3 regions of the Paenibacillus sp. FSL F4-0087 genome follow, and region 3 is predicted to be linked to each of the others. Evidence: predicted binding sites of a transcription regulator. Region 3 holds the regulator's gene; each other region holds the start of a gene.
The links. Region 3 encodes Rex, which represses fermentation and respiration genes when NADH is low (regulators of the CRP and FNR family bind a similar motif). Its sites were predicted from a motif close to TTGTGAAATATTTCACAA; they were not measured.
Positions count from the first base shown of each region.

Region 1 (7,673 bases), 180 kb from region 3:
TAAGTTCAGTATATACCTTATCTTGCCGTTTGAGGGGCGTGGAAAGGGGGCAAAAATGGCGAAATTTCAAACATTGTGATTAAATTCACTTTCTGAAGGGGAGGATGAATCTGACAGCCCTATAGTTTAAATAGGAAGTGTAAATGGCTAAGTGAGGGACACTAAAAAACTTAAATTAAATTTGTTATACTTTGTGAAAAAAATCACATAATTAACTCTTTCCCCATGATACGATGTGAATGTAAAGAAGAGAGACAAACCAATACGAACCTTTAGGAGGATGAGGGAGATGGCTGTAAAGAACGAAGTCGCCCCAGTAAAAGAACCGACAGCAGGTCAGTATATTCAAACGTTAATTGACAAAGCGAATAAAGCACATGCAGCATTCATGTCCATGGATCAGAAACAGATTGACCGCATCGTGCAAGCGATGGCGCTGGCAGGTCTCGACAAACATATGATGCTCGCCAAGATGGCCGTGGAAGAAACAGGCCGGGGTGTGTATGAGGATAAAATCACCAAAAATATATTTGCAACAGAGTATGTATATCATAGCATCAAATATGACAAAACAGTAGGGGTTATTGAAGATAATGAGTACGAAAGTTTCCAGAAAATTGCGGAGCCTGTCGGCATTATCATGGGGATTACCCCGGTAACGAATCCGACATCCACCACAATGTTCAAAGCACTGATTTCCATCAAAACGCGTAACCCGATCATCTTCGGTTTCCACCCATCTGCACAGAACTGTAGCCGGGAAGCTGCCAAAATTTTGCGAGATGCTGCAGTGAAGCATGGTGCTCCAGCGGATTGTATCCAGTGGATAGATGATCCTTCCATGGATCGTACAAACGCGCTGATGAATCATAACGATGTGGCGCTCATTCTGGCAACAGGCGGATCAGGCATGGTACGGGCGGCATACAGCTGTGGTAAACCGGCACTGGGCGTAGGGCCAGGGAACGTGCCTTGCTTTATTGAGAAAAGCGCAGATATCAATCAAGCGGTAACGGATCTGATTTTGTCCAAATCGTTTGATAACGGCATGATTTGTGCTTCCGAGCAAGCAGTCATCATCGAAGAACCGATCTTCGATCAGGTGAAAAAGAAAATGATCGCGAACGGCTGTTACTTCGTCAACAAGGATGAGGCTGCGAAACTGACCGCAGGTGCGATTAATGCTGAGAAATGTGCGGTGAACCCGGCGATAGTTGGTCAATCTGCAGTCAGCATTGCGCAAATGTGCGGTATCGAGGTCCCTGCTAACACCAAAATTCTCGTAGCCGAGATTGAAGGGGTAGGTACAAAATTCCCGTTGTCGGCTGAAAAACTAAGCCCGGTACTGGCTTGTTACAAAGTGAAAACGGCAGCTGAAGGGATTGAGCGTGCAGCAGAAGTGGTTGCTTTTGGCGGCATGGGTCACTCCTCTGTTATTCATTCGACGAACGAAGAAGTCATTGGCAAATTCGCAGATCGTCTGCAAACCGGACGGATTATCGTGAATTCGCCATCCACACACGGTGCCATCGGTGACATCTACAACACCAACATGCCGTCACTGACGTTGGGCTGCGGATCGTATGGACGTAACTCGACTTCTTCCAACGTAACCGCTGTGAACTTAATCAACGTGAAAAGGGTGGCTCGCCGTACCGTGAATATGCAGTGGTTCAAAGTGCCGAACAAAGTCTACTTCGAAAAAGGTGCAACACAGTATCTTGCCAAAATGCCGGACATCACACGCGTAGCCATTATTACGGATGCGATGATGGTCAAACTCGGTTATGTGGAAAAAGTAGAGCACTATCTGCGTCAACGTCAAATGCCAGTAGCCATTGAAGTGTTCTCTGATGTCGAACCCGATCCATCCACAACAACGGTAGACCGCGGTACGGAAATGATGCGTCGCTTCCAGCCAGACTGCATTATCGCACTCGGTGGGGGCTCACCGATGGATGCTGCCAAAGCGATGTGGCTGTTCTATGAATATCCTGACACAGACTTTAACGACTTGAAGCAAAAATTCATGGATATCCGCAAACGGATCTACAAATATCCACGTCTCGGCGTGAAAGCGAAATTCGTAGCAATCCCGACAACTTCGGGCACAGGTTCGGAAGTAACATCGTTCGCGGTTATTACAGATAAAAATCAAGGAAATACCAAATATCCGCTGGCAGACTACGAGTTGACACCAGACGTGGCGATCGTGGATCCTGAGTTTGTATACACTCTGCCTAAAACGGCTGTCGCAGACACAGGTATGGACGTACTGACGCATGCGATCGAAGCGTATGTCTCCGTTATGGCGAATGATTACACGGATGGACTCGCGATCAAAGCGATTCAACTGGTATTCCAATACCTAGAGCAATCGGCGCTGCAAGGTGACAAATTGGCTCGTGAGAAAATGCATAACGCTTCGACGATTGCCGGTATGGCTTTTGCCAACGCATTCCTGGGCATTAACCACAGCTTGGCGCACAAATGGGGCGGTCAGTACCACACTGCACATGGACGTACCAATGCGATCCTGATGCCGCACGTCATCCGCTACAATGCGAAAAAACCGACGAAGTTTGCATCGTTCCCGAAATATTCGCACTTTGTGGCAGATGAGCGTTATGCCGAAATTGCCCGCATTCTGGGATTGCCTGCACGTACGACAGAAGAAGGGGTGACCAGCCTCATCAATGCCATCCGCAAACTGAACAAAACATTGGGTATTGAAGAGTCGTTCCAGGAAATCGGATTCGATGCCAAAGACTTTGAGGCACATGTCGATTATCTGGCAGACCGCGCATTCGAGGACCAATGTACAACAGCCAATCCAAAACTGCCGCTGGTGACTGAACTGGCAGATGTGTACCGCAATGCTTTCTACGGCAAGTTTGAATAACAACTAAATCAACAGCATGATCCAGGCATATAGTCAGGGTTCCCCGTAAGGGGAGCCCCGATTGCCGTCTTTCCTGTAAAAAAAGGTATAACGTAATCTTTGCAGTTGTCTTTTTTAAAAGAGATTACACGGAATCGGTGATGTTACTTTTTGAACTAGGTATTCACACCATAACGAAGAGGGAAGAAAGAACTGAAGAAGCGAAGCGTTCTCTTTCAAGCACGATTTCATCCTTCTATGCTATATAGTTTGAATCATAAATGTACACGATAACGGAGAGGAGAGAAAAAACCTGAAGAAGCGATAGCGCTCGCCTTTATCCCCGTATTTTATCCTTAAAAAATAGAATCAATAAAATTCGGGTTTGAAAATTGATCAGAAGTTGTTCTGTCCGCGCAGTGGCTAAGTGTGAATTTGCAGGGTTCACCATGACACAGCACAGGTGGAGTGAGGATGGTCACAAACTTTGTGATAAAAATCACAGATGATGAAAGAACGAAGTCGTATACTGAAAATGTAAGAAAAACATTCATCCGCGGTTCCGGTTCCCAAGTAGAGAGAACATGTTCCGGCTTACATGTGAAAAATATCACATTAATCGCGGCTCTGGGCACAGATGATACGAGTGAAGCATCCTGTCATGTGTCCGGAAATCCAAATTTGTGGAGGGATTACTATGTCGGTGATCGAAAAAGATGTCAAACAACAAACAGGCTGGAGAAACTTTACCAAAGGAACATGGACGAAATCCGTAGATGTGAATGATTTTCTAGTACGCAACTTATCACCTTACTATGGCGACGAAGCATTTCTTGCAGGTGCAACTCAGAATACAAAAGAGTTATGGGATATCGTATCCGATCTGACCAAAAAAGAGCGCGATAATGGCGGGGTACTCGATGTTGACGTAAACACGCCAGCAACGATTGTTTCTCACCAACCAGGTTATCTGGATAAATCCAAAGAGCAGATTGTTGGTGTTCAAACGGATGCTCCATTCAAACGTTCCATTCAGCCATTCGGTGGAATTCGCATGATGATTGATGCTTGTGAAGCTTATGGTTTTGAAATGCCTCAAGGCGTCATTGATATATTTACGAACATCCGCAAAACACATAATCAGGGCGTATTTGATGCTTATACATCCGAAATGCGTGCAGCACGTAAAGCAGGGATTATTACCGGTCTGCCTGATGCTTACGGCCGTGGCCGGATCATCGGTGACTATCGCCGGGTAGCTCTGTATGGCGTGGACTTCCTGATTCGAAATAAAAAAGGTGAGCTGAATGCACTTGAAGTCGATGTGATTGATGAAGATGTCATTCGCCTGCGTGAAGAACTGTCTGAGCAGATTCGTGCATTGCAAGAATTGAAACAACTGGGTGAAATGCATGGTTTCGATATTTCCTTGCCAGCTACAACCGCAAAAGAAGCGTTCCAATGGCTCTACTTCGGTTACCTGGCTGCGATCAAAGAGCAAAATGGTGCGGCAATGTCGCTCGGACGTGTTTCTTCGTTCCTGGATATTTACATTGAACGTGATTTGCAAGAAGGCTTGCTAACTGAAGAACAGGCTCAAGAACTGGTTGACCATTTTGTTATGAAACTGCGGATCGTCAAATTCCTGCGTACGCCAGATTATAATGAATTGTTCAGTGGAGACCCAACATGGGTAACTGAATCCATCGGTGGCATGTCCGTAAATGGAGAAACCCGTGTTACGAAAAACAGCTTCCGTTTCCTGCACACCCTGAACAACCTTGGCCCTGCACCTGAGCCGAACCTGACTGTACTTTGGTCCACAAAGCTTCCGGAGGCTTTCAAACAATACTGTACGAAAGTATCCATCGAAACGAGCTCCATCCAGTATGAAAATGATGATCTGATGCGTCCGATCTACGGAGACGATTATGGTATTGCTTGCTGCGTATCTGCGATGAAAATCGGGAAACAAATGCAGTTCTTCGGCGCTCGTGCGAACCTGGCAAAAGCATTGCTGTATGCAATCAACGGCGGTCGTGATGAGAAATCGGGAGCACAAGTTGGACCTGAATATCCGGCGATCACAAGCGAAGTGCTGGAGTACAATGAAGTTATGAAACGTTTCAAACCGATGATGGAATGGCTCGCCAAACTGTATATGAACTCACTCAACGTCATTCATTACATGCATGACAAATACAGCTATGAGCGTATTGAAATGGCCCTACATGACCGTGACATTGTACGTACGATGGCTTGTGGTATTGCTGGTCTCTCGGTTGCAGCAGACTCTCTGAGTGCCATCAAGTATGCGAAAGTCAAACCGATCCGCAACGAACAAGGCATCGCAATTGATTTTGAAATTGAAGGCGACTTCCCTTGTTACGGTAACAATGAAGACAGTGTCGATAGCATTGCAGTTGAACTGGTGGAAAGCTTCATGGGCATGATTCGCAAACACAAAGCGTATCGTAATGCGATCCCAACACAGTCTGTACTGACGATCACCTCGAACGTAGTGTATGGCAAAAAAACAGGTACAACACCTGATGGCCGTAAAGCAGGCGAACCGTTTGCTCCAGGGGCGAACCCAATGCATGGTCGGGATAAAAAAGGTGCACTGGCATCCCTTGGCTCAGTAGCCAAACTGCCGTACGAACACAGCCTTGACGGGATCTCTAACACATTCTCCATCGTGCCTAAAGCACTCGGAAAAGAGTCAGACACACGTAAATCCAATCTGGTTGCCATGATGGACGGTTATTTTGGTCAAGGGGCACACCATCTGAACGTGAACGTATTTGATCGCCAGCAGTTGATTGACGCGATGGATCACCCGGAAAACTATCCGCAGTTGACTGTACGGGTATCCGGTTACGCGGTTAACTTCATCAAACTGACACGTGAGCAACAACTCGATGTCATTAACCGGACCTTCCACGGTTCGATGTAACACGGGCTTAACTTAACAGTTCATAGGAGATAGGAGTAGAACCTCCATATTAAACGCACAGCGGATGCGATACAGAAAGGAAGAGGCAGCATGGTTAATGGACATATTCATTCACTCGAAACTTTCGGGACGGTTGACGGCCCAGGCATCCGCTTCGTGCTTTTTATGCAGGGATGTCTGCTCAAATGCCAGTATTGTCACAATCCGGATACATGGGCACTGGATGGTGGCAGGGAAATGAGTGTGGAGGAGGTACTGGCTGAAATCGAGCCATACCTGTCCTACTATCGCAGTTCCGGCGGAGGACTTACGGTATCCGGCGGGGAGCCAACATTACAGGCTCATTTTGTAGCCGAAGTTTTCAAAGAAGCGAAACGCCGCTGGGGATTGCATACTACGCTGGACAGCAACGGTTTCAATGAACCGGATCGGATTCATGATTTGTTAGATAACACGGACCTGGTTTTGTTGGATCTGAAGCACATTAATGATGAGAAACATATCAAGCTGACAGGTAAATCCAACGAGAGAACATTGCGCACCGCACAATGGTTATCGGACAATGGACGAAAAATGTGGATTCGCCACGTGTATGTGCCAGGGATTCACAATGAGGAAGAAGACTTGCTTAATCTGGGGCGGTTTATTGGAACGCTAAATGGAGTCGAGAAGTTCGAAATCCTGCCTTATCATCAGATGGGTATTTACAAATGGCAGGCGCTGGGGAAAGCCTATCCGCTTGACGGTGTTCCTTCTCCGAGTGATGAGGAAGTAGAACGAGCGTATCGTTTGATTGAACAAGGTCGTACGGAAACAGCTGGCGTGGCTTGTTCCAATAAGTAAATATTTATATACAGATCTACCAACCAAGCAGTCTTTGCGAACATGTTTCGCAGGGGCTGTTTTTTTACTGTTATCAATTGTAAATGCAAGATTATTTGTCCAGTGAAGGATTTTATCCCTCTATTGATGAATTGTCATCCTTACGATGTAAGCTACAACTTTTTATAATCAGAGTGTAAAGCCAAATGCTCAATATCTTGAGGGGGGTCATACGAATGAAAAAAGGAATGACATTACTGCTTTCATTATTGCTTATCGCATCATGGACATTGGCAGGTTGTTCGAGCTCAACTAACGAACCACAACAGGGAGCAGGCGATACGCCTGCGGAGCCAAGCAAGGAACCGGTTGAGATGCTTCTCCGTCACACTCAGGTGGGTGCCGACAAACAAAAAAGGCTGGCCATTCTGCAGGACGTTGTGGCCAAAGTGGAGAGCGAAGTACCTAACCTGACCTTTACACTGGACGGAGTTGAATCCGATGTAAACCGTAAGGAGAAGCTTCGTGGTGAGATGGCAGCAGGCAATCCGCCGGATATCTTCGAATTGTTCGGTAGTCCGGACTCCAAAGTATATGCCAAGGAAGGCATGTTGTTAGATCTCACGCCGATCTTGCAAGAACTGGGCATTCAGGACCAATTCTCATCACTTGAACCATTTACCTATGAAGGCAAAGTGTACGGACTGCCTATTGGCGGATCGGGTGAAGGATTCTTCTACAATAAAGAGTACTTTACGCAAAAAGGTTGGAAAGCGCCTTCAACAATGGCTGAGCTGGATAATATGCTCGCTGAGATCAAGGCTGATGGCAAAGTGCCACTTGCTTCTGCTTCCAAAGCAGGCTGGGTTCCACTCATGTTAACAAACCATCTGTGGTCCCGTTACGCTGGACCTGATATTACGGCGAAGTTTGCTACAGGCGAAGCCAAGTGGACTGATCCAGGCGTTGTCGCAGGATTCGCGAAGCATAAGGAATGGGTGGATAAAGGTTACT
Region 1 is NZ_JBBODJ010000001.1:5,037,687-5,045,359, forward strand. It holds gene adhE (bifunctional acetaldehyde-CoA/alcohol dehydrogenase) at 290-2,902, shown strand; gene pflB (formate C-acetyltransferase) at 3,579-5,837, shown strand; gene pflA (pyruvate formate-lyase-activating protein) at 5,928-6,680, shown strand; gene MHB84_RS23155 (extracellular solute-binding protein) at 6,896-7,673, shown strand, end outside.
Region 1: pflB (formate C-acetyltransferase) is a predicted target of Rex. The motif match lies at 3,480-3,497, and genes of this name have one in related genera.

Region 2 (7,673 bases), 570 kb from region 3:
AATTTCGTCTGCCAGCAAAATATTGGTCATGACCGGACCCGGACGGAAGTAAAAACGCTCGTCACGTGGATGGAAAACGGATACCCCCGTGATGTCACTTGGTAAAATATCAGGATTACATTGAATGCGGCGGTACTCTCCGCGCATGGACTTCGATAAAGCTTTAACCAACTGCGTCTTGCCAGTTCCTGGTACGTCTTCAATCAGAACGTGTCCGCCTGCAAGCAAAGCTGTGAGCAAAAGTTGAATTTCAAAGGATTTCCCCATTATGCATGATTCCAGATTAGAACGAACTGCTGATATGATTTGGATCGACTCTTTGCGCACAGGCATGTGGTCTAACCTCCTAAAAAAGCATACAGATTTCCTTTTATTGTACATGATCCAAGGGCGCGCGTACACTCGAAGGAACTCATAATTTGTTTCCAGCCGTCAGATTCACCGCAGTTATCGCATGATTACGACAAAAAGAGGCTCGGATAGAAGTTATCCGAAGCCTCTGCTGATTCCATATATAATGGCTAGCTCTGCCATGCTCTATTACCCTTTGGGCCGAACCACCAATGCCGCGAGAAAAGAAAAGATTATCGCTGAGGAAATACCCGCCGCGGTCAAATCGAATATCCCCGTAATGACACCGATCCATCCCTCTTTCTCCAGTTCCGTCAATGCCCCGTGCACGAGGGAGTTACCAAAACTGGTAATGGGGATGGAAGCGCCTGCCCCTGCAAATTTGACGAGTGGATCATACAGCCCAAACGCATCCGCAACCGCACCAGCGACAACAAGTGTACTCATCGTATGTGCTGGAGTCAGTTTGACACCATCCATTAGAAGTTGTCCCACGACACATATCAATCCGCCAACAATAAATGCCCATAAAAACTGCATCCTTTATCCCTCCTTTTCTATGGCTACGGCATGCGCAATACAAGGAATGCTCTCGCCCTGCTGATATGAAAGTGGAGACAACAATGCACCGGTAGCGACCACCAATACCTTATTGAGTTCACCCTTTTGCATCCGGTTCAAAATATGACCGTAAGTTACGGTCGCTGAACATCCGCAGCCGCTTCCTCCAGCCACAACCTGAGGCTGCTTTTCCAAGTTATATATCATCAGGCCACAATCATTGAAGACCGTTTGTTCCATTGGAACACCTTCTTTATGCAGAAGCTCTTTAACGATGGGCAGCCCAACCGAAGCAAGATCACCCGTAACGATCAGATCATAATAACCCGGTTCCAGACCTGTATCCCGGAAATGCGAAACAATGGTATCTGCTGCCGCTGGAGCCATCGCAGCTCCCATGTTAAAGGGATCTTTGATGCCCATATCCATAATTCTGCCAATTGTCGCTTTGGTAACTACCGGGCCTTCACCAGTACGTGAGACTACACCACAGCCAGAGCCTGTGACCGTATACTGCGCATATGGCGGCTTCTGTGAACCGTACTCTGTCGGATAGCGAAATTGCTTTTCCACCGTACAGTTGTGACTCACCGTACCTGCCAGTACATAATCACCTGCACCCGAATCCACAATGAGTGAGGCTAAAGCCAACGTTTCCATAGAAGTTGAACAAGCACCAAATACCCCCAGATAAGGTACACCCAGCTTACGGGCCGAAAAGGAACTACTGATAATCTGGTTCATCAGATCCCCGCCAACAAAGAACTGCAGTTCTTCCTTCGTGATATTCGCATTGATTAATGCCATTTGAGAAGCCTGTTCGAGAAGCTTGCGCTCTGCCTTTTCCCAAGTCTTCTCCCCAATCTCCAAATTGTCATATACATAATCGAAATCAGATACTAAAGGCCCTTGGCCTTCATCTGGCCCAACAACTGCCGATTTGCCAATAATCCGTGGACGGTTCTCAAATTGCCAGGTTTGTTGGCCCAAACGTTTCATAAATGTCCACCTCCAAAACCGAGAATGGCGTATACGATTCCCACGATAAAGGCAGCAACAACACCAAACACAATGACCGAGCCTGCAAGTTTAAACATGTTGGCACCAACTCCAAGCACCAGTCCCTCGGCACGATGCTCCAGTGCTGCAGAGCACATCGAGTTGGCAAATCCCGTGACAGGTACAGCCGTCCCTGCACCCGCCCATTGCGCCATTTTATCGTAGACACCGAGACAGGTCAGGATGACTGAAATGAGGATCATGACCGCAACGGTTGGACTTGCAGCTTCCTTTGATGTCATGTCAAACCCCGCCATAAACGCTTCCTGGATAGCCTGTCCAATGACGCAAATCAATCCGCCAACGAGGAATGCCTTAATACAGTTCGCCCAGATTGGACGGGCAGGCTCATGTTTTTTGGCGACTTTTTTATATTCCTGTTCACTGATGGACAGGGATGATGATGATTTTTTACTACTACCCTTAGTTTGAGCTGGCAAGATACAGAACCTCCCTTGTAATGAAAATGAGTCAACAGATGTGACTACATGTACTGTGTGTAATCCTGTATTCATTGTTTGTTAAGGTTGGGAAAGTTATGTATCCGGCGAAAGACAGCATTTGTTTCCAGCACGATGAAGCAGCTGAATCAGATGAGTCGCTCAGCACCGGATCAGAGGTCTGGAGAAAGTTATAAATAAAGCAGAATGATTACGAGCAAAATAAAGAGGACGATACAAAGCATGGTTTCATTGCCTTCATCGGGTGGCTCCATCTATTGTCCCAGCTCCTTCCTGTTGTCAGGCAAGTGAAATTATTAGCATATTAAATACCCTCATGGAAAAAGGTTAAGCAAAATGGTTCCTCACTCTATGCTTATTCAATGTTGCTGCTTGTCGACTGTGTTTGGTGCGGATTTCATGACCCGATGAATCATCAAACGAGCAAGTATTTATGCCTGAGATACGTGACATAACCATGGACAATTACTTGCGCAAGGTTCATACTGTAGTGTGACCAGTGGTTAAATAAACGTTCTTCTCTTTTGAAGGACAACAGTCCGGCAGCCGTTCTGCTGAGACCTGATCTACATACAAGCAGAGGAGTTGTCGACACATGAATCAAAAAACGTTGGAAATGTTTCGGACATTAACGGAATTCCCTTCCGTTTCAGGATTTGAACGCGAGCTTCGCGGATGGATGAAAGAACAAATGTCTCCTTATACGGATGAATTTATCCAGGATCGCCTGGGTAGCCTTTTTGGTGTATTGCGAGGAGAAGCGTCTGGACCCAAAGTCATGGTTGCAGGTCACTTCGACGAAGTTGGCTTCATGACCACAGGCATTACGGAAACAGGCATGATCAAATTCCGCCCCCTCGGTGGATGGTGGAGTCAGGCTGTATTGTCCCAACGTCTGGAACTCATCACTCCGGATCGCCGGATTACAGGGGTTGTCGGTTCGACACCTACTCATCTTCTCGATGAATCTCAGCGCAATAAACCGGTAGATCTTAACCATATGTACTTGGATATCGGTGCTGATAACCGTGCAGAAGCAGAGTCTTGGGGCATTCACCCAGGCATGCAGATTGTGCCGATCTGTGAGTTCACACCGATGGCTAATCCGAAGAAAATTATGGCAAAAGCATGGGATAACCGTTACGGTGTAGGCCTTGCACTTGAGCTGATTGAAGCATTGCATAAAGAAAAATTACCAAACACTCTCTATTGCGGTGCAACAGTCCAAGAAGAATTGGGGCTACGCGGTGCACGCACGGCTGCCAATCTGATTGAGCCGGATATTTTCTTTGCACTGGACTGCAGTGCCGCGAATGATATGACAGGAGACAAACAATCATTTGGACATATTGGACAAGGTGCTTTACTGCGTATCTTCGATCCGGGCATGTTCACCCATCGCGGTATTGTTGAATATGTTCAGGACACAGCATCATCCAATCAAATTAAAATGCAATATTTCATCTCTCCTGGCGGTACGGATGCCGGAGCGGTACATTTGAGCGGTATCGGTGTGCCTTCCACGGTAATTGGCATCTGCGCCCGCTACATTCATACTTCTTCTTCCATTATTCATACGGATGACTATGATGCAGCAAAAGAATTGCTCGTGAAACTGGTGAAGGGTCTGGATCAGACAACACTAAACACAATTATCGGAAACGCGTAAGGATCGATTCAAGGGAGGATCTTGAATTACATAAGCTTCATGGCTTCCCTCTTTTAGATTAAAACCTCAAGAGATGTTCTGCTTCAGCAGGACGTCTCTTTTTTTTGCTGCAACTAGTTTAATAGCTAGAACATATATAGAAAAGATTCATACGATATAACAACGGTAGAAGAACTAAACATCAAGTAGTGGGGGACCTATTATGGCAATGAGAAGGAATGGAAAATCGAATAAGGGTTCCAAAAAAACAAATGCTGCAAATACCCTTCTCAACGGTAGCCTAAAAGGAAAAAATCTGGAGATTATCGTTGCTGCCTTGCTCGTAAGTGGGAAATTAAGAGTTGATGCCGTAACGTTGTTTCGAGAAGCCACACTCGTTGTTGAATTAGTTGGTCAGTACAAAACACTTAAAAATATTTCGCCGTCTAACGCCGATAAGCTAGTCCAATTTCTAGACGAAATGGGCGACGTGACACTGGATGATGTTATTCGGGCTTTTCAACAAAGGATAAATTCCTAGATAGGATGAAATGAGGATGAAATGAGGTTGGGATGATGTCTGACTTTGACGGAATTGGCTTCGCCGAACTGATAATTGTAGTTATCCTTGTAATGTTGTTTGTATTTGGTTCAACAGATATTGAAGGTTTGTCGAGTACACCCACAACCACATGATCTGACCATCTCCAAATTGAATACAGCCATGGATATGAACCAAAGAAATACCAGTCCTATTGCAGGACTGGTATTTTTGAGATATCACAGAAATAAAGGAGAGAATGCAATCCAGGCCACAATAAGGGCCAGCACAATGCACACATTTTCCACAACGGCCCCTTGCTTCGTGCCCGTACTCATGAGATTAATCCTTATACGCCACTTGAGTGGTGGCAATGGACGAATGCCGCGATTCGTCAACGAATCTGCCAATAGATGCATGACATAGGCTGTACCTCCGGCTACCCAGATCTCTGGCCCCTGCAAATGAGTTGTACTGTAGAGCAACCCAGTCCATACGGCGGTTCCATATAATGTGTGTGTCAATCCCCTGTGGGTTAACGTGGTACAGAGCATTAACAGACTGCCAGCAATTAGATTCCATGGTGCGAATGCATGCCCATAAAATACAAGTCCCAATCCGATTGCAAACATCAACACTTTGCGCAGGGAACGCGACGGCAGGAATGATACCATCGCAATCAAAATGGCGAGCAGCAGATTCCATGGTTTCGCCTGAACATAGAAGTACACAAATACAGCGACAGGCAGCAGGATTGTCTGTAATAGCCTAATGAGACTGTTCGGCAATGCTTTGGATACCAATAGCGAATTCGGCTCATCAATGTCTGGCAGCAGCGAACCGATCAGAGCCACGGTAACCGCCGGTGCAGTCACAGGCATACCGGCTAACTGCAGAACAGAGAGGGATACAGTGGTCCCGATAATCAGGTGGGATCTTCCCATCATGGTGCAAAAACTTCCTTTCGAAGAAATAGGGAACATAAACCGTCCACTCCAGATTTTACAACGAAAACTATATAAGAACAATAGTTCGCATTTCTCATTTCAATTATAATCTTTCTCCATCGAATACTTCTGGGCACCTTTACTGTAGATATTCTGAATAAGCCTGTTTCATTATGAAGCTTCTATCATTATTAGTGAAATTAATCACATATAATGTCAACATTGAACGGTATGATTTAAATATAATCCACTAAAAATGCTGGTAACGTAAAGTATCCACTAAAGGAGGCATACAACCATGAACGGAAATAAAGAAAAACTGGTTATCATCGGTAATGGCATGGCAGGCATAAGTACAGTTGAACAAATTTTGAAATTGAGTTCCCGGTTCGACATTACCGTCTTTGGCACAGAGCCCTATCCCAATTACAATCGGATAATGCTGTCCTATGTGCTGGAAGGCAGCAAAACAATTGATGATATTGTGCTTAATGATCTGCATTGGTATGAAGATTACGGTATCACCCTCCATACGGGTACAACCATAACACGCATTGAGTCAGAAACACGTGAAGTCGTAACTGCGGAAGGCTTACGTTTCCCTTACGATAAAGTCATCATCGCAACCGGCTCCAGCTCTTTCATTCTTCCTGTACCGGGTCATGACAAACAAGGGGTCGTTGGGTTCAGGGATATAGCGGATTGTAACGTCATGCTGGAAGCAGCGAAACAATATAAAAAAGCGGCTGTCATTGGAGGAGGTCTTCTCGGCCTCGAAGCTGCCAAAGGCTTGGTCCAGCTCGGCATGGAAGTTACAGTCGTGCATCTGATGCAGGATCTGATGGAACGCCAGCTTGACCCTCAGGCATCTGCGATGTTAAAAACCGAACTTGAGCGACAGGGCATTCGGTTCAAGATGGGCGCACAAACCGCAGAGCTTCTCGGTGGCGAACGGGTAGAAGGTATTCGTTTTGCAGACGATTCCGTGCTGAACACTGATTTTGTTGTCATGGCAGTAGGCATCAAACCCAATACGGGTGTAGCCCGGGAAAGTGGCCTGGAAGTTAACCGAGGTATTGTAGTGGATGACTATATGCAGACGTCACTAAATAACGTGTATTCTGTCGGAGAATGCACCGAACATCGCGGTGTATGCTACGGCCTCGTTGCCCCACTGTTTGAACAGGGCATGATTCTGGCCAAACATATATGCGGTGTTGATACAGCTCCCTATGAAGGTTCTGTGGTATCCACGAAATTGAAAATTTCGGGCGTAGACGTCTTTTCGACCGGTGAATTTATCGACAGTCCCGAACATACGATCATTTCACATAAAGACGACTGGAAACGCACCTACAAAAAAATTCTGCTTCGGGATAATATCATGGTTGGCGCTGTACTCTTTGGTGATATTACGGATTCTGCCGAATTACAGAAATTGATTAAACAACAGGCTGAGATGACAGATGAACTGTATGCTTCACTGATGGGTACAGGCTGCGGTGGGCACAAAAAAGCCACATCCGTGGAAACTATGGCAGAAGACGAAATTGTCTGTGGATGTAACGGAGTAACCAAAGGAACCATTGTCGATGCCATTACGAATGAGGGATTGACCAGCGTAGACGAAATCAAAGCCTGTACGGGTGCAACCCGCTCCTGCGGCGGCTGTAAACCGGTTGTTGAACAGATTTTGCAATATGTGCTTGGAGACAACTTTACAGCGGGTGCCAAACAGGGAATCTGCGGCTGTACCTCCCTCAACCGGGATGAGATCGTAGCCGAGATCAGACAAAAAGGAATGCAGACGACCAAAGAGGTCATGCATGTTCTGGGTTGGAATCAACCCGAAGGGTGTTCCAAATGCCGCCCGGCCATTAACTATTACCTTGGCATGATCGCACCAGATACCCATGTGGATGAAAAGGAATCCCGTTTTGTCAACGAACGTATGAACGCCAATATTCAAAAAGACGGCACGTATACGGTTGTACCGCGCATGTATGGCGGCGTCACAACGCCGGAAGACTTGAAACGCATTGCCGACATTTCGGTCAAATACGATGTAAAAGCCGTCAAAGTGACTGGAGGTCAGCGGCTGGACC
Region 2 is NZ_JBBODJ010000001.1:4,653,663-4,661,335, reverse strand. It holds gene MHB84_RS21410 (AAA family ATPase) at 1-333, opposite strand, end outside; gene spoVAE (stage V sporulation protein AE) at 541-891, opposite strand; gene spoVAD (stage V sporulation protein AD) at 895-1,911, opposite strand; gene spoVAC (stage V sporulation protein AC) at 1,908-2,411, opposite strand; gene MHB84_RS21390 (M42 family metallopeptidase) at 3,028-4,101, shown strand; gene MHB84_RS21385 (hypothetical protein) at 4,304-4,621, shown strand; gene MHB84_RS21380 (metal-dependent hydrolase) at 4,861-5,568, opposite strand; gene nirB (nitrite reductase large subunit NirB) at 5,867-7,673, shown strand, end outside.
Region 2: nirB (nitrite reductase large subunit NirB) is a predicted target of Rex. The motif match lies at 5,761-5,778, and genes of this name have one in related genera.

Region 3 (7,673 bases):
TCAAGTGAGTTACCCCTCCTAAATTTTGGCCCATCCTATAACTTGTAGGCAAGAATATAAATATGTGTACGTAATGTCCTGTGATGTGCCTAACAGGATTTATTTGTGTATGATGTATCCTTGAATACATATTTGAGTATATCACATCGTATATACAATATCTAAGGCGAAAATATGAATAAATTATTAATTTTAACTATTCAAATCCAAAATGATCAACAAAGTACGCCAAAGAACCGGACCAGTCGGGTTTCCGTCTGCCGGTTCTTTAATGTATTCTCTTCAGACGTTAGTACGTCTGCTAATTCTAGCTGTTCGGTATCGTATAGACCAGGTCCACCTGTTCCCCGTTGCTGAAGCGGTAAAACCGATAATAGTTGTGCGTATCATCGTTGTAATACACTTGCCATACATAGATTCCATTCACAACGCCTGGCATGATTCGTTTGATCTCCCCGCCCGGAACTTCAGAGCTGAACCGATTTCGAATCTGAGCCTCATTCATGCCGTTCTTTAACAGTTCCCCGTGTACCGCATTCGTTCCCGTCACCGGTTTGTTATTCTCATCAAACTTCACCCACACCATGACATCCTGGTTATCCTTATTTTTGCCGATCAGGGTCCAGTATATGTTGTCTCCGCCGTCTTTCTGTCCCCAAACATACTTACGCAGCTCTTCGTGGGACGTAATCCCCAGCTGTTCCTGGGCCGCCTGTATGGCCAACGCCTCTTCCTTGCGCTGATCCTGGGTAACATAGACATAATAACGCTGAAGTCCAAACAGAATCAGAACCAGGAGCAGCAGCGAAATCCATATCCACTTCTTTTTTTTCTTCAAAAGCCGAACTTCCTTTCCCTATGACGATGCTGTCCTTGTAATTATCGGGCAAGCAAACTGTCAAATGCCAGCTGAGACTCACGCAGAATGCGCTCTTCATCCATCGTAAGACATTCGCCATGTTTAACCACTTGTTTACCATCCACCCACACATGCTCCACATCTTTGGCCGATGCCGAGTAGACTGTATGGGAAATCAGATCCGTATGCGGATAGAAATGGGCTTGTTCGATGTTCAACGCGAAGAAGTCAGCCTTCATGCCAACTTGCAGAGCGCCTGTATTATTCAGGAATATGGATTTGGCACCATATGAAGTTCCAAGCAGAAGCGCTTCCCCTGCCGGCACTGCAGTAGGGTCACCAGATACACCTTTATGAATCAACGCAGCCAATCTCATCTCTTCGAACATATCCAGGTTATTGTTACTTGCTGGTCCGTCTGTTCCCAGGGACACAGTCACGCCTGCTTTCAACAGATCAGGTACTCGTGCAACACCCGAAGCCAATTTCAGGTTACTACCTGGATTGTGGGAAACTGCTACATCATGCTTTGCGAGAATCTCGATCTCTTCATCATTCAGATGTACCGCATGTGCAACCAGTGATGGACGGGAGAAAAATCCTAGTTTCTCCAGATGTGCAACCGGACGAAGTCCGTAATCAGCCACGTTCTGTTCCACTTCACGAAGCGTTTCAGACATATGCGTATGCAAAGGCAGATTCAGGTCATGAGCAACCTGTACCAGCTTCTCTATGTAATCCGGAGGGCAAGTGTAAGGGGCATGTGGAGAGATTACAGTTGTAATTCTTCCGTCTGCTTGTCCATTCCATTGACGGGCAAATGCTGCGGACTCTTCGAGCTTGCGCAGTTGTTCTTCTTCTGAGCAAAGTCCGATTACCCCACGTGCCAGAGCAGCCCGAACGCCGGATTGTTCCACCACTTTCGCCACCTGATCCATATGATCATACATATCCAGGAAAGCTGTTGTTCCGCCTTTCAACATTTCAAGAACAGATAGTGATGTGCCCCAATATACGTCTTCAGACGTCATTTTGGCTTCCATTGGCCACATTTTCTCCTGCAACCATACTTGTAACGCCAGATCGTCTCCATGGCCTCTCAGAAGCGACATGGCCGCGTGACCATGCGTATTGATCAGACCCGGCAAGAAGAACAGTCCTTTCCCGTCCACCTTTGTCAGACTTTCGTCTCCTTCCGGCAATGTCTCACCAATATGCACAATCTTGTCATTCTCAACAACCATAAAACCTTGAACCACTTTCCAATTCGTACCCTCACACACGGCAAATTTGCCGTTGTGAATTACCCATCTATTTGTCGTCATCTTCCTCGTCGTCCTTTCCATTCTCCAAGTAATAAGCCAGACTAAGCAAATCCGTCGTAAAATCGGCATGATGAATACGAATATGCGGCGGAGTCTTCAGAATCGTTGGTGCAAAATTCAGAATCGCTTCAATTCCTGACTCAATCAGTTGATCTGCAACATTTTGGGCTTCCGTATCGGGAACCGTGATAATACCTATACGAATGTTGTCTTTTTTGACCGAATCCGTTAATTCATTCATTGGTTGCACCGTCAAACTATTGATTTGACTCCCAATCTTCGGACCGTAGGCATCAAATACAGCGACGATCTTCATGTTGTCTTTGAGATAGGCATTGTAATTAGACAAGGCATGTCCCAAATTACCTGCTCCGACAAGAGCTACATTGATCTGCTGGTCTATTTTTAAAATATGGCGGATTTTCTCAATGAGATATGAAACGTCATACCCGATCCCTTTACGACCAAAGTCACCGAAGTAAGCCAGGTCTTTACGAATCTGGGCAGGATTCAAATCCAGCCTCAGTCCCAGTTCTTGTGAAGAGACCGTATTGACTTCGCGCTGATGCAGTTCATTCAAATAACGCAAGTAAACAGGCAATCTACGCACCACGGCTTCCGAAATTTTATCTGATTTCATTCATTGCTCCCCCTTACAAAGGCCACGATAGATAGATGAAAAAGCTGAGCACCCTGTCTAAAACGAGCAAAAAGATTACTGAGTTAAACAGGATGCTCGTTGTTATATAATGGATAATTGCTTTTATTGCTTTTATTCCTTTAATTGCTTTACTCGCATATCCACGAAACAAAAATCATATTACTTAATTTTACCGCCAACCACTGGCGTCTTGCAATAATGGAAGCTACAGAGCGTATCTGTTATTGTTGCTCTTCGGTCGGTCTCTCGAGCCATTCCGAAATACGAGGAACCATCTGCTCGGTGAGCATGTGCTCCATTTTAGGACCAGGTAATGAATATAAAAAGTACTTGCCATAATACGCTTCAATAACGCGTGTATCGTATACAATTACAATGCCTCTGTCTTTGCCTGTACGAACCAGTCTGCCAAATCCCTGTTTGAAACGGATGACGGCTTGTGGCACGGACAGCTTCATAAACGGGTTTTTCTTCTGCTGCTGCAAAAGCTCGCTCTTCGCTTCGACTAATGGATGATTCGGTGGCTGGAACGGCAGTCTGACAATCGCGAGACAAGTCAGAGCCTCTCCTGGAATGTCCACCCCTTCCCAGAAGCTGCTTGTGCCAAGAAGCACCGTTGCTTTCGCATCTTGGAAGCGGCGTGTAAGCTTGGAACGGCTGCCACTGTCCACCCCTTGCCCAAGCAAAGAGATATCATTGCCTGACAAGGCCTCCTTAAGTGGGTCATAGACCTGGCGCAGCATGCGATAGGAGGTGAACAACACCATCATACGTCCACGAGTGGCAATAGCCGTTTCCGCGAGGGAGTGCACGAGCATATCCACAAAGTGGGCATCGCCTACACTGCCCTTCACGCTTGGGAAATCACGCGGAATGACGAGCAGCGCCTGTTCTCGATAATTGAACGGTGACGGCAACATGGACGTTAACAAACGGTTATTCTCGGCAGCTTCCTGCAAACCCAGCTGTTCGATCATGAATTGAAATGACTTGTCAACGGAGAGCGTAGCCGATGTAAGCACAACGCTTTTCTTTTTATCAAAGAACATATCCTTCAATTGTGCACTGACATCGACAGGAACAGCATAGAGCTGAAGTGATTTACTGCGGAACTGGCCGCTGGCCTCCATCCAGTACACGGTGTTGGCATCATCCATCCGCATGAAGAAACGCAGATTATCCTTAATCGTTGCCAAGTCCTTGAGCAGACCTGAGATATCCGTAATCAGACTATCGGACTGATAATCATCCTGATCTTCTTTCACTTCAAGCAGCAGCTTGTCACCTTTACGAATCAAATCACCTAGAGTGACATAGATTTGGTTTTCAGCATCCTGCAATTCCTGCCATTTAGCTGGTTTTTGTGAAGGCTTCAGTCTAAGAGAGAATTGTCCTGTCTCGCCTGGAGAAGCATCGCTGCGTTCAGGCAGCAGGCCAAACAATGTATCACTTAGTCGATCCCACATCTCTTTGACTTCGACCGCAAGCGGGAACATCTGATCAATCATGGAGCCCCACTGTACCGAATTTTCGTGACCCGATAATTGAGAACGAAGCATCGGCAGTTGGCCATTACGGCTATCTTTAAACAGTCGGGTCAGAGTATGAACCAACGTGAAATATTTCATATGAAGACCCAGATGCTTACCTGCTACGTCCTCCAAATGATGTGCTTCATCGATGACGAGACTTTCGTAGGCCGGCAGTAGCTGATGTGCTGCTTTGACATCCGTAAATAATTTCGAGTGATTGGTAATGACGATATCAGACAGCCCGGCTTCATGTTTGGCCCGGTGATAGAAACATTTGCGGAACCAAGGACAGGAACGTCCAAGACAAGACTCAGACTCACTCTGTACTGTCTCCCAGAAGTCTCCTCCGCGCCCGCTTAGATTAAGCTCCTCGTCGTCTCCAGTCTCCGTCTGAGTAAGCCAGACAATCATCTGAGCCGCTGTAAAATAATCCTCTTTCGGTGTAGCGAATTCACGTTTATTGATTTTGTGCTCAAACTTACGCAGACACAGATAGTGCCCACGTCCTTTGAACACTGCTGCCTTGAACGGGAACGGAACTACCTGGGTCAGCATAGGAATATCCCGCTCTCTCAATTGCTCCTGCAGGTTGATGGTATGTGTGCTGACCATGACTTTCTGTTCCTGTTTCACACTTTCATAGATGGCAGGCAGCAAATACCCAAGTGATTTACCTGTACCTGTTCCAGCTTCAATCAAGAGATGTTTCTCTTCATCCAAAGCTTGTCGTACACTGCTGAACATCTGAGTTTGCGCCTCACGCTCCTCATAATGGTCCAGCGTCTCCTTCAGGTTATCTCTAACCTGATCCATGAACTGCTCAAAACTTACGCCTTCCAGCGGATTACCTTCTCGCTCATCGCGTGGTGAGCCTATATCGGTCCAGTCACTCACGTTCAGGGCGAGCTGGCGGTAATACGTATGACCATCCAGATCCTGAATCGGCTCTGCTTCCTTCTCAGTACGCATTCCATCAAAGAACCAACCCAAGTCACTGTCTTCCGGCGCAAACAGGTCACTGAGGCGCTGAATCGTGATCAGAGGCAGTGCACGCAGCTCATCGAGGCACTTCAGTAATACAAAAGCTGTTGCGAGAGCATCACTGTCTGCCTGATGAGGGCGGTCATGCTGAAATCCGAATTCCGAAGACACATAACCGAGTTGATAAGACCCCAGTGACGGAAAAGTGATCTTCAGGAAATCAATCGTATCCAGAATCCGTCCGGTAAATGGCAGATAACCGCATCGATCGAGTGCATTTTGAAGAAAATGAAAATCAAAAGCAACGTTGTGTCCAACAAGAACAACATCGTCAAGCAGCGGAACCATCTCCATCATCATCTCTTCCAATGAGGGAGCATTCGCCACATCTTCATCAGTAATACCGGTTAACCCCGTAATAAACGGAGGAATCGGTACACCTGGGTTCACATAAGAACTATATATTTGAGTTATGCTGTAGTCATGATCTATGATGGCAAGTCCGGCCTGTATTATCTCACCGTCGGACTGCGTGCCGGTTGTTTCGAAATCCAATACGGCAAATTTCATTGCAATGTACGGTCCCTTCCATTCCAGTCTATGTTACAGCATAGCAAAAAAAAGGGCATTTGAAAATTAACTGACAAAAAAGCGGTGTCCCCGCCGCTATGCCAGAGGAGGGAACACCGTCTTTATGCCGCCGAATTGGCCTTAATTTAAGGCAGTCAGCTGATTTGCATATTGCAGTTTTCCGCTGTTTAATCGACATGCTTCCATGTTATACAGCGGTTCGGTCAACGATGGGTCATACTGAAGCGCCTGCGCAAATAATGAACATGCACCTTCAGGATTCGCGAGCTTGGCCTCGATACAGCCCAGGACGTTACATACTAGCCCCTTCAATCTCGGCGAACCGTTCAGATGCATGATCCGCTGCAAGTGTATTCCGGCTTCCTCGGTTTGTTCCAGGTTGAGATAAGCAAGAGCCAGGTAAAAACGAGTCAATGCACTTTCCGGATAGTCGGTCACAACCCTAGAAAATTGCATAATCGCCTGCGGGTACATTTGCAGTTTGAAATATCCCTGACCGCGACTGAAACACTCCAGATGCAGTTCTGGCAGTGCGGTAACAGCTTCCTGTTCAGGTTCGAGGGAAGCAGGCTTATCCAGTTCCCTTTCCCTCACCTGGCTCATTTTTTCTTCAAACATCAGCCACTCATCAATCATCCCGTCACTCATCCGCTTCAGCAAATTCCACTTTTGCAGCAATTCTTGTTTGCTTAGGCCTTCAGCAGAAGGGTAGCGCTTGATAATTTCATCTAACATGTCGTTCATTTCTGCGAAAACATGCTGGAACATCGATGCATCCCCACCCTTGAAAAAATGGATTAGTGCAGTGACCTGTACTCATTTTTTGTAGAATGGGTCGATTTCATTCCCCTTACCAGTCGATTACATAATCGTCGCATGAACTTCGTGCTTCATCGTTTGCACAGGTTTATTCTGTCCATCCACAAATACAACGGTAGGCTTGTGATTATTTGCCTCTTCTTGAGACATCATTGCATATGAAATGATTATCACGGTATCCCCAGGCTGTACCAGACGAGCTGCTGCTCCGTTCAAGCAGATCACTCCACTTCCACGCGGACCTGGAATGACATAGGTTTCCAGACGTGCACCATTGTTATTATTCACAATTTGCACTTTCTCATTTTCCATTAGATCGGAAGTTTCCATTAGATCTTCATCTATGGTAATGCTACCCACATAGTTCAGGTTTGCTTCCGTAACGGTTGCCCGGTGAATTTTGGATTTCATTAGTGTTCTAAACATGGGACAGTACCTCCGATTTTTGCAGCCTTATATTGTCAATCAATCTTGTTTTGCCGAATTTTACTGCAAGTGCGATCAACAGATCGTCACGACCATGAACTTTTTCCTGATCAGCAAGTGGCTCCAGGCTTGGAAAAGCCTGAATTTCAGCATAATCAATCACAGCCATTGGTGAACGTTCAATGTTCTGACGCAATATACTGCGGATATCCGCTGCTGTCATCGCCGTCCCTGCATCTACAGCTTCCTGTGCCTCTCGTAGTGCCTTGGACAGTACAAGAGCTTCCTGACGCTGTTCTGAGCTGAGGTACACGTTGCGCGAACTAAGCGCCAAGCCATCACTCTCACGAACGATAGGACAAGGCACAATCTCAACTGCCATGTTCAAATCGTTAACCATCTGCTGGATCACAGCTACCTGCTGTGCGTCCTTCATGCCAAAAAATGCACGCTGTGGTTGTACAATGTTAAAAAGCTTC
Region 3 is NZ_JBBODJ010000001.1:5,219,765-5,227,437, reverse strand. It holds gene MHB84_RS24100 (hypothetical protein) at 1-4, opposite strand, end outside; gene MHB84_RS24095 (cell wall elongation regulator TseB-like domain-containing protein) at 308-838, opposite strand; gene MHB84_RS24090 (amidohydrolase) at 880-2,184, opposite strand; gene MHB84_RS24085 (redox-sensing transcriptional repressor Rex) at 2,171-2,824, opposite strand; gene dinG (ATP-dependent DNA helicase DinG) at 3,067-5,928, opposite strand; gene MHB84_RS24075 (tetratricopeptide repeat protein) at 6,070-6,693, opposite strand; gene panD (aspartate 1-decarboxylase) at 6,811-7,194, opposite strand; gene panC (pantoate--beta-alanine ligase) at 7,187-7,673, opposite strand, start outside.